DNA from 2 places in the Fructilactobacillus florum 8D genome. Region 2 is predicted to be linked to the other one. Evidence: predicted binding sites of a transcription regulator. Region 2 holds the regulator's gene; the other holds the start of a gene.

Region 1 (4,413 bases), on a different contig from region 2:
TTTGTCAGCAACTACCGCTTCCGTTGTTAATAATAATGATGAAACAGAAGCAGCATTTTGTAGTGCCGAACGACTAACCTTGGTAGGGTCAACCACTCCGGCTTTAATCATATCTTCATATTTACCAGTGGCAGCATTGTAACCAATCCCTGCTTGTTCTTTCTTCAGGTGATCAACCACGACTGCCCCATCAACACCAGCATTTTCTGCAATTTGTTTAACTGGTGCTTCCAAAGCTCGTAGCACAATGTTGATTCCAGTTTGCTCATCGCCAGTAGCATCAAGGTTTGCAACATCTGACAAGATGTTAATGAAGGAAGTCCCACCACCAGGAACAAAGCCTTCTTCTACGGCAGCTCGAGTAGCGTTCAAAGCATCTTCGATGCGGTATTTACGTTCTTTCAATTCAGTTTCAGTAGCTGCTCCCACTTTGATGACAGCAACGCCACCAGCTAATTTAGCAACCCGTTCCTGTAATTTTTCCTTATCAAAGTCTGAGCTAGAAGCGGCAATCTGATTCTTGATTTCTGATACACGCTGTTGAACAGCATCCTGACCACCTTTGCCTTCAACGATGGTCGTGTTATCCTTCGTCACGTTAACTTTGTTAGCCTGACCAAGCTGATCAATGGTCGTGTCTTTTAGATCTAGACCCAAATCATCGCTAATTACTGTTCCGCCAGTCAAAACAGCAATATCATCTAGTTGCGCTTTGCGACGATCACCAAAACCAGGTGCTTTAACCGCAACAACGTTGAAAGTTCCCCGCATTTTATTCAAAACTAAGGTAGGCAATACTTCACCACCAATATCATCAGCAATGAGCAAAAGTGAACGACCTTGTTCAACAACTGACTGCAATAGTGGCATGATGTCTTGCATATTATTGATCTTTTTGTCAGTCAATAAAATATATGGATTATCAAGGTTTGCTTCCATTTTTTCTTGGTCGGTTACCATGTATTGTGACATGTAGCCACGATCAAATTCCATTCCTTCAACAACATCAAGACTGGTCTCAACACCTTTGGAGTCTTCAATCGTGATAACTCCATCGTTACCAACTTTTTCCATTGCATCCGCAATCAAACTACCAACTCGTTCGTTAGCAGATGAAATCGAAGCAATCTGTGCAATATCTTCCTTGCTGGCAACCTGATGGCTCATTTTGTGTAATCCAGCCACAGCTGCTTCAGTTGCTTTTTCAATTCCACGACGAACGCCAACGGGGTTTGCACCGGCAGTAACGTTTTTCATACCTTCTTTAACAATTGCCTGCGTTAGCACCGTCGCTGTCGTAGTTCCGTCACCGGCAACATCGTTAGTTTTAGAAGCAACTTCGGAAACTAACTTAGCTCCCATGTTTTCGAAATGATCTGGAAGTTCAATTGCTTTTGCAATCGTTACTCCATCATTAGTAATCGTTGGATCCCCAGCTGCTTCCTCTAAAACTACGTTTCGACCCTTTGGTCCCATCGTGGTTTTAACCGTATCTGCTAACTGATCAACACCATCTAGCATCTTGCTACGTGCGTCATCAGAAAATTTAATTTCTTTAGCCATTTTAATTCACCTCATAAAAATTTATTTTGAGTCTGATTTAATCTATTTTAAAATTGCCAACAAGTCATTCTCATGCATTACCAAGTATGATTCCCCTTGATAGTCGACGTTAGTCCCTGCATACTTGTCAAACATTACCCGATCACCAGTTTTAACAACTGGTGCAACGGTCTTTCCATCATCAAGGACTTTTCCAGCTCCGACTGCAATTACTTCGCCTTCCGTCGGTTTTTCTTTGGCATTATCTGCCAAAACAATCCCACCAACTTGTTGGTTTTCTGGTTCCTGAACCTTAATAATAATTCGATCTCCAATTGGCTGTAACATGCTAATCCCTCCAACAAATTAATTTTGGCACTCAAACTATTCAAGTGCTAATTACATTTTCTAATATAGTCTGCTTTTCTTAAAATTGCAAGAACTTTGTTCAGTAAAAAAGGCGAATTGTCTCTGACAGTTCGCCTTTTATTTCTGATCGTAGTGGTCAATAAAGTAGATTAAAGTTTGGAGCTCGTTCGTTAAATCAACGTTGTGGACGCGAATTCGATCTGGAACTGACAACCGGATCGACGTGAAATTCAAAATCCCCTTCACCCCAGTTTCAGCAACTTGATTCGCCACCTCCTGTGCTACTCGCGAAGGAACTGTGAGAATCGCAACCGTAATTTGCTGATCCTGTAACTGCGTCACTAGCTGCTCAATGGGATAGATAGGAACCCCGCTCTGAACCGTATTAATCTCTTGAGAATTAATGTCAAAAGCGGCCGAAATGCGGATGTTACTATCCTGATGAAAGCTAAAGTTAAGTAGAGCATGACCCAGATTACCAACCCCGACGAGTGCAACATTGGTTAGTCGATCCTGATCGAGAATATCCTTAAAAAATGCCAGCAAGTTATCAACATCATAACCATAACCGCGCTTGCCCAAAGCCCCAAAATACGAAAAATCGCGCCGAATGGTTGCTGAGTCAACTCGAATTGCATCTGCTAATTCATTCGATGAGACCCTTGTTTTCCCACCATCATGCAAAATATTAAGGTAGCGATAGTACAATGGTAACCGCTTGGCCGTTGCACGCGGAATCTTTGTTTCTGTCATTTAATTTCCTCCACCTGACTATTATCGAAAGCCTGATAAGAATTATTTTAACATAAAACAATTCTTTGTGAAAATATTTTCAAAAAATTACTGCCGTTCTGAACCTCCGTAAGAAAAACACTAGCCGCTGGACTAGTGTTTTTTTAATTGGATTCGTTCAAATTCTAAGCTAGGATTAGCATTTAAGTCTAGATCAGCTCGCACCTGATGCTTTTCTAACATCCAACCAGCGGCACCAATCATGGCAGCATTATCACCACAAAACTGTGCTGGTGCCATTACCAATCGGACTTGGTTGGCTACCGCGCTAGCGAGACGTTGACGTAATTCGTGATTAGCTGCAACTCCCCCAGCCAGGATCAGCTGCTGTGCTGGATATTCATGGAGTGCGCGGACCGTTTTATCAACCAAGACATCCACTGCAGCTGCTTGGAAACTAGCTGCCAAATCGACCTGAGAAAGCTGTTCGTGTACCTGTTCTGCATGATGAACCCGGTTAATAAAGGAGCTTTTCAGCCCACTAAAGCTAAAATCATAGCCAGCTTCATCCTGCATTGCTCTCGGAAAAGCAAAAGTATCCTGACCTTGCTGTGCCAGTTGATCGACTTGGGGTCCGGCTGGATAAGCCAACCCCATCGTCCGACCAACCTTGTCATAGGTCTCGCCAACTGCATCGTCTCTGGTTTCACCAATGATTTCAAACTGGTTCTCGGCTGGCATCCATACTAATTCCGTATGCCCACCAGAAACCACCAACGCCATGGCAGGAAATTTAATTGGTTGCACAAACTGAGCTGCATAAATATGCCCAGCAATGTGATTTACCGGTAAAAGTGGCAGGTGGTGCGCCCAAGCCACCGTTTTAGCTGCTGTAACTCCCACCAGCAAAGATCCCACTAATCCCGGTCCGTATGTAACTGCAACCGCACTCAAATCCGCATAGTCTACCTGAGCCGTTTGCAACGCCTGCTCTAGACAAATTGTAATCTGTTCGATGTGATGTCTGCTAGCGACCTCAGGAACTACTCCACCAAATCGTTGATGGCTTTTAATCTGCGTTGCCACTTCGTTAGCAAGCACTTTTCGACCATCACGAATTACGGCCACGCTGGTTTCATCACAACTCGTTTCAAAGGCGAGAATTAAACTTGTTTTGCTCTTCATTTTCAACTCACAATCATTATCTACCAAAATTTTTAGAAGCTAAAACATTCCGTTTTTCCAAGTTCAACTGAAATTCAGTCAGCCCAGTTTCAGCCCGATCCTGTTTAGCTTCTTCCTTGGTCACAAAGCCCAAATCAGTCAAAATACCCTGAGTTTTGTCATCATCATCTGAACAACAAACTAAAACTTGTTGTAACTCCATTTCACGCGCGCGTTCAATGCAAGTGGTAATTAAAAAGTAGCCTAAGCCATGGTGCTGGAACTCTGGTAAGATTGCCAATGAATCAATGATACAAAGCCGTTGGTCCCGTTTGATCACCGCATCGATAAAGCCTACCAATTCATCATGATACCGTAAGATGAAATAAAAGCGATCATGATCGTTACGTAATCCAAGTTGAAACCGTTTGCGACTCCATTTGAAATGTCCTCGGCCAGCTGCCCGACTAACCTTAACAATGTCTGGAAGATCCGTTAGCGTTCCTTTCCCTAAAAAATAATGATTCCCACAGATTTCAACCTGACGATTTTTAAAAACTAACGCGTTATCAATCTTGTTTTCCAAACGATCGTTAACGTTTTTAC
Region 2 (4,413 bases):
ATAACCAGAAGCGGGTGGGACACAGTGGCACCCTCGATCCGAATGTTAACGGTGTACTACCCATCTGCTTGGGATATGCAACCAAACTAGTTGATAATTTAATGGCTACGGGTAAAATCTACCAGGGAGCAATTACATTAGGATTTGCAACGACTACAGAAGATTTAGATGGAACGATTATTGCAACTGATTTTGACTTTAAGCCATTAACAGACCAGCAAATTAATAATGGGCTCCAACATTTTTTGGGGGATACGATCCAAATCCCACCAATGTATTCGGCAGTCAAAGTTAAGGGACGTCGTCTTTATGACTATGCTCGTCATGGGGAAACAGTTGAGCGTCCGAGACGACAGATTAAGATCACCAATTTTCAACAGCGATGCGCTAGTTGGATCGATCCTATTTCAAAAACTCAAACTATTTATTTCACGGTACATTGCAGTAAAGGAACCTATGTACGAACACTAGCGGTTGACTTTGGAAAGTATTTTGGAGTTCCAGCAGTAATGACGCAGTTAACTCGCATGATGAGCGGTGGGTTTACTCTAGCAGAGACAGTTACCTTGGAGGAATTGGAGCAGGCCGCCCAAACCGGGCAACTTGCAGAAAAAATCCAACCCCTCGGACGGGCTTTGCAGGGACTGCCAACCCGAGAGCTAACAGCATCTCAATTTGAGCGAGTTCAGCATGGTGGTTTTTTAGATGCACGTGAGTTGGCTAGTCAAAAACCAATTTTAGTCTTGCGCTATAATAATGAGGATCGTGCGACCTATCACTTAGATCAAAGCAAACAACAGTATCGTCCTGAAAAAATGTTTAGATTGAATTAGAGGAAATTATGAAAGTAGTTAAGATTGCATATCCACAACAACTCCCGGTTTTTGGTGGGCAGCCATTGGTTTTAGCAATGGGATTCTTTGATGGAGTCCATCGGGGGCACCAACAGGTTTTACAACAGGCTGCGGACCTTGCTCATCAGAAACAAGTACCGTTAGCAGTTTTGACCTATGATCATCATCCGGCCTTAGTTTACCAAAAGCTTGATGGTGATGCCGGGCGTTATTTAACCTTGTGGGAGCGAAAACAAGAATTATTAGCACAGCAGGGTGTCGATCAGATTTATCAAATTAATTATAACTTTGCGTTTCAAGCACAAACGCCACAGCAGTTCGTTGATCGGTTTTTGCTACCATTACATCCGATTGCAGTTGTAGCAGGTTTTGACCATACATATGGGACAAACCAGGCAGATATGGATCATCTAGAGTCCTATAGTCATCAGCAGTTTTCAGTAGTAAAGGTCGGGCAAGCCTCCCTTGGGGGTGCCAAAATTAGTTCGACTGACATTCGCCAATCCTTAGCAATGGGGAAGTTGACCTTGGTTAACCAGGCGCTTGGATACCAGTTTGAAACAACGGGGACGGTGATTCACGGCTTTGCTCGAGGGAGAAAATTAGGTTTTCCAACGGCAAATATTCAACATAGTGAATTGCAACGGTTACCAGCTGAGGGTGTTTATGTGGTTCAAATTGCGGTCAATGGTCGGTGGTATCAGGGAATGGCTTCAATCGGACGTAATACAACCTTTGGTGATCATAATCCAATTACGGTAGAAATCAATATTTTGGATTTTAATCAAAACATTTATGGAAATCAGGTTCAGATTCGCTGGTTACAAAAGTTGAGAGATAATGTTAAGTATCAGGGCGAAGCCGCTTTGATTGAGCAACTTAAGCTTGATAAAATTGCCACTATAAATTATTTTAAATAGTCAGCATTAATTTGACCTTATTTCTTGACGCCTGTGACATTCCTTGTTAAAGTATATTTGTACCTTAGCACTTGGAGTGCTAGAGTGCTAAAAAGAGGTGGTGAAGATGCTCACTGAAAGGCAGAGCTTGATCTTAAAGCAAATTGTTGACACTTATTCTGCGACTGGAGAACCAGTCGGATCGAAATCACTGGCACAGCGACTTCCAATTAGGGTTAGCTCAGCTACGATTCGCAATGACATGAGTATTTTAAGTGCAAACGATTACATTGAGAAGCTGCATACTTCATCAGGGAGAGTACCATCCGAACGGGGTTATCGGTATTATCTTGATCATCTTGCAGAACCAGCTCCACCAGATGCTCAGTACCAGCAATACATTCAAGAGTTGCTCGGTGGTTCATTTCAACAGCTTGATGATATTGTCAGGCAATCAGCAGAGGTTCTTTCGGAGTTGACTGAGTATCCGGCGATTACTATTAGTCCGGAATCACAAACTGGTGAAATTGTTCAACACCTTCAGGTTTTAAAATTAAATGGCCACCATCTTATGGCTGTCGTGATTATGAATACCGGTCAGGTTGAAAATCAGGCATTTGTGGTTCATGAGGATTGGAGCACGGCACAGCTTGAGAAAGCTACTAATATTCTCAATGAAACATATGCTGAGCAACCATTTTCATTAGTGGTTAAAGACTTAGCAACTAATCGCTTGCAATCCCTAGCAGCGGTAGTTCCAAATCTTGCAGTTCTTAGACATGTTTTCCAGTATGTTTTGCAAAAGTTCACTCGGGATCAATTTTTCTTGAGCGGACGTACTAAACTATTTCCTGTTGGAGTTGCCAATGCAGATGATTACGGACAGTCTAATTCGCTGGTAGATATTAATGATGATTTGTTATCAATTGTGGATGGGGTTATTAGCCCCCTATCAGTTCAACTAGGTTTTGAACTGCCCAATAATTCATTACGATCTTATAGCATTGTCAGCGGACTTTATGACGTTGGTGTTCATGGAATTGGTAGGATTGCAATTATTGGTCCAACGCGGATGGAATATCCGAAAGTAATGGGCTTAGTCGATGCGTTTCGAACTGAATTACAGAATCGTATCAGTGGTTATTACCATGGATATGAATAAAAGGGGAGGATTAAGATGTCAACAGAGCATGACAAGCAACAGAAATCTAAACAAGTTGATGAAACAGTTGCTAATAAAGCTAAAGCTAAAAAAGAAGCTCCTGTTAATGAAGCAACTGTTGATCCTGCCACAGAAAAAATCAAACAATTGCAGGCAAAGTTAGATCAAACTCAAAATGATTATTTGCGTGCTCAGGCAGAGATTCAAAACATTGAAAAAAGTAATCGAAAAGAACGAGAGGCGCTGGCTAAATACGGTGCACAGGATCTCGCCAAGGAAGTAGTACCAGTCCTTGATGACTTGGATCGAGCGCTTACTGTGAAAGTAAATGATGACAGCGGGAAACAGCTCAAAAATGGGATTGAGATCGTTCAGCAGCATTTAAAAAAAGCTCTGCAGGATAATCAAATCACTGAAATTAAGGCTGTCGGTGAACCGTTTGATCCAAATCAGCATCAAGCAATTCAAACAGTTGCTGTTAGTGAGGAACATCCTAAAAACACGGTCGTGCAGGTCTTGCAGACCGGGTATTTACTTGACGATCGGGTGTTACGACCAGCAATGGTAGTTGTTGCTCAGTAGTGGGATATAATAAAATAACAGAAAGAGGTTTTTAAAATGGCAAGTAATAAAATTATTGGAATTGATTTAGGAACAACCAACTCAGCTGTAGCAGTGATGGAAGGTGGCAAGCCCAAAATCATCACTAATCCCGATGGTTCTCGGACTACTCCTTCGGTAGTTGCTTTTAAAGATGGTGAAATTCAGGTTGGTGAAGTTGCTAAACGGCAAGAAATTACCAACCCAAATACGATTCGTTCTATCAAAAGTCATATGGGTGATGGTAGCTACAAAGTTGATGTTGAAGGGAAGCAATATACACCTCAGCAAATTTCAGCAATGATTTTACAATACATTAAGGGTTATGCTGAAGATTATCTTGGTGATAGTGTGTCGGAAGCTGTCATTACAGTTCCAGCTTACTTTAATGATGCCCAACGGCAAGCAACCAAGGATGCAGGTAAAATTGCCGGATTAGATGTAAAACGAATTATTAATGAACCAACGGCGGCTGCTTTGGCCTATGGTCTTGATAAACAGGATAAAGACGAAAAGGTTTTGGTTTATGATTTAGGGGGAGGAACCTTTGATGTTTCTGTCCTTGAATTAGGTGATGGTGTTTTCCAAGTTCTATCAACAAATGGTGATACACATCTTGGTGGTGATGACTTCGACCAACGGATTATTGATTGGTTGGTTGCTGATTTTAAGCAAGATCACGGAATTGATTTGTCCAAAGACAAGATGGCTTTACAACGGCTGAAAGATGCTGCGGAAAAGGCAAAGAAGGAATTGTCTGGGGTTCAGCAGACCGAGATTAGTTTACCGTTCATAACTTCGAATGATAGCGGTCCACTTCACCTGCAAACAACATTAACACGGGCTAAATTTAATGAATTAACTTCCGATTTGGTTGATAAAACGAAGGTTCCATTTG

Evidence for each region. The regulator HrcA, encoded in region 2, represses chaperone genes, less so after heat shock. The targets are predictions, from matches to a motif close to TTAGCACTCNNNNNNNNNGAGTGCTAA.
Region 1: groES (co-chaperone GroES) is a predicted target of HrcA. The motif match lies at 1,915-1,941, and genes of this name have one in related genera.

What each region holds. Positions count from the first base shown of each region.
Region 1 is NZ_ALXG01000033.1:38,059-42,471, reverse strand. It holds gene groL (chaperonin GroEL) at 1-1,563, opposite strand, end outside; gene groES (co-chaperone GroES) at 1,606-1,890, opposite strand; gene B808_RS03905 (redox-sensing transcriptional repressor Rex) at 2,029-2,664, opposite strand; gene tsaD (tRNA (adenosine(37)-N6)-threonylcarbamoyltransferase complex transferase subunit TsaD) at 2,797-3,828, opposite strand; gene B808_RS03895 (GNAT family N-acetyltransferase) at 3,845-4,413, opposite strand, start outside.
Region 2 is NZ_ALXG01000011.1:46,023-50,435, reverse strand. It holds gene truB (tRNA pseudouridine(55) synthase TruB) at 1-833, shown strand, start outside; gene ribF (riboflavin biosynthesis protein RibF) at 842-1,774, shown strand; gene hrcA (heat-inducible transcriptional repressor HrcA) at 1,881-2,915, shown strand; gene grpE (nucleotide exchange factor GrpE) at 2,931-3,497, shown strand; gene dnaK (molecular chaperone DnaK) at 3,534-4,413, shown strand, end outside.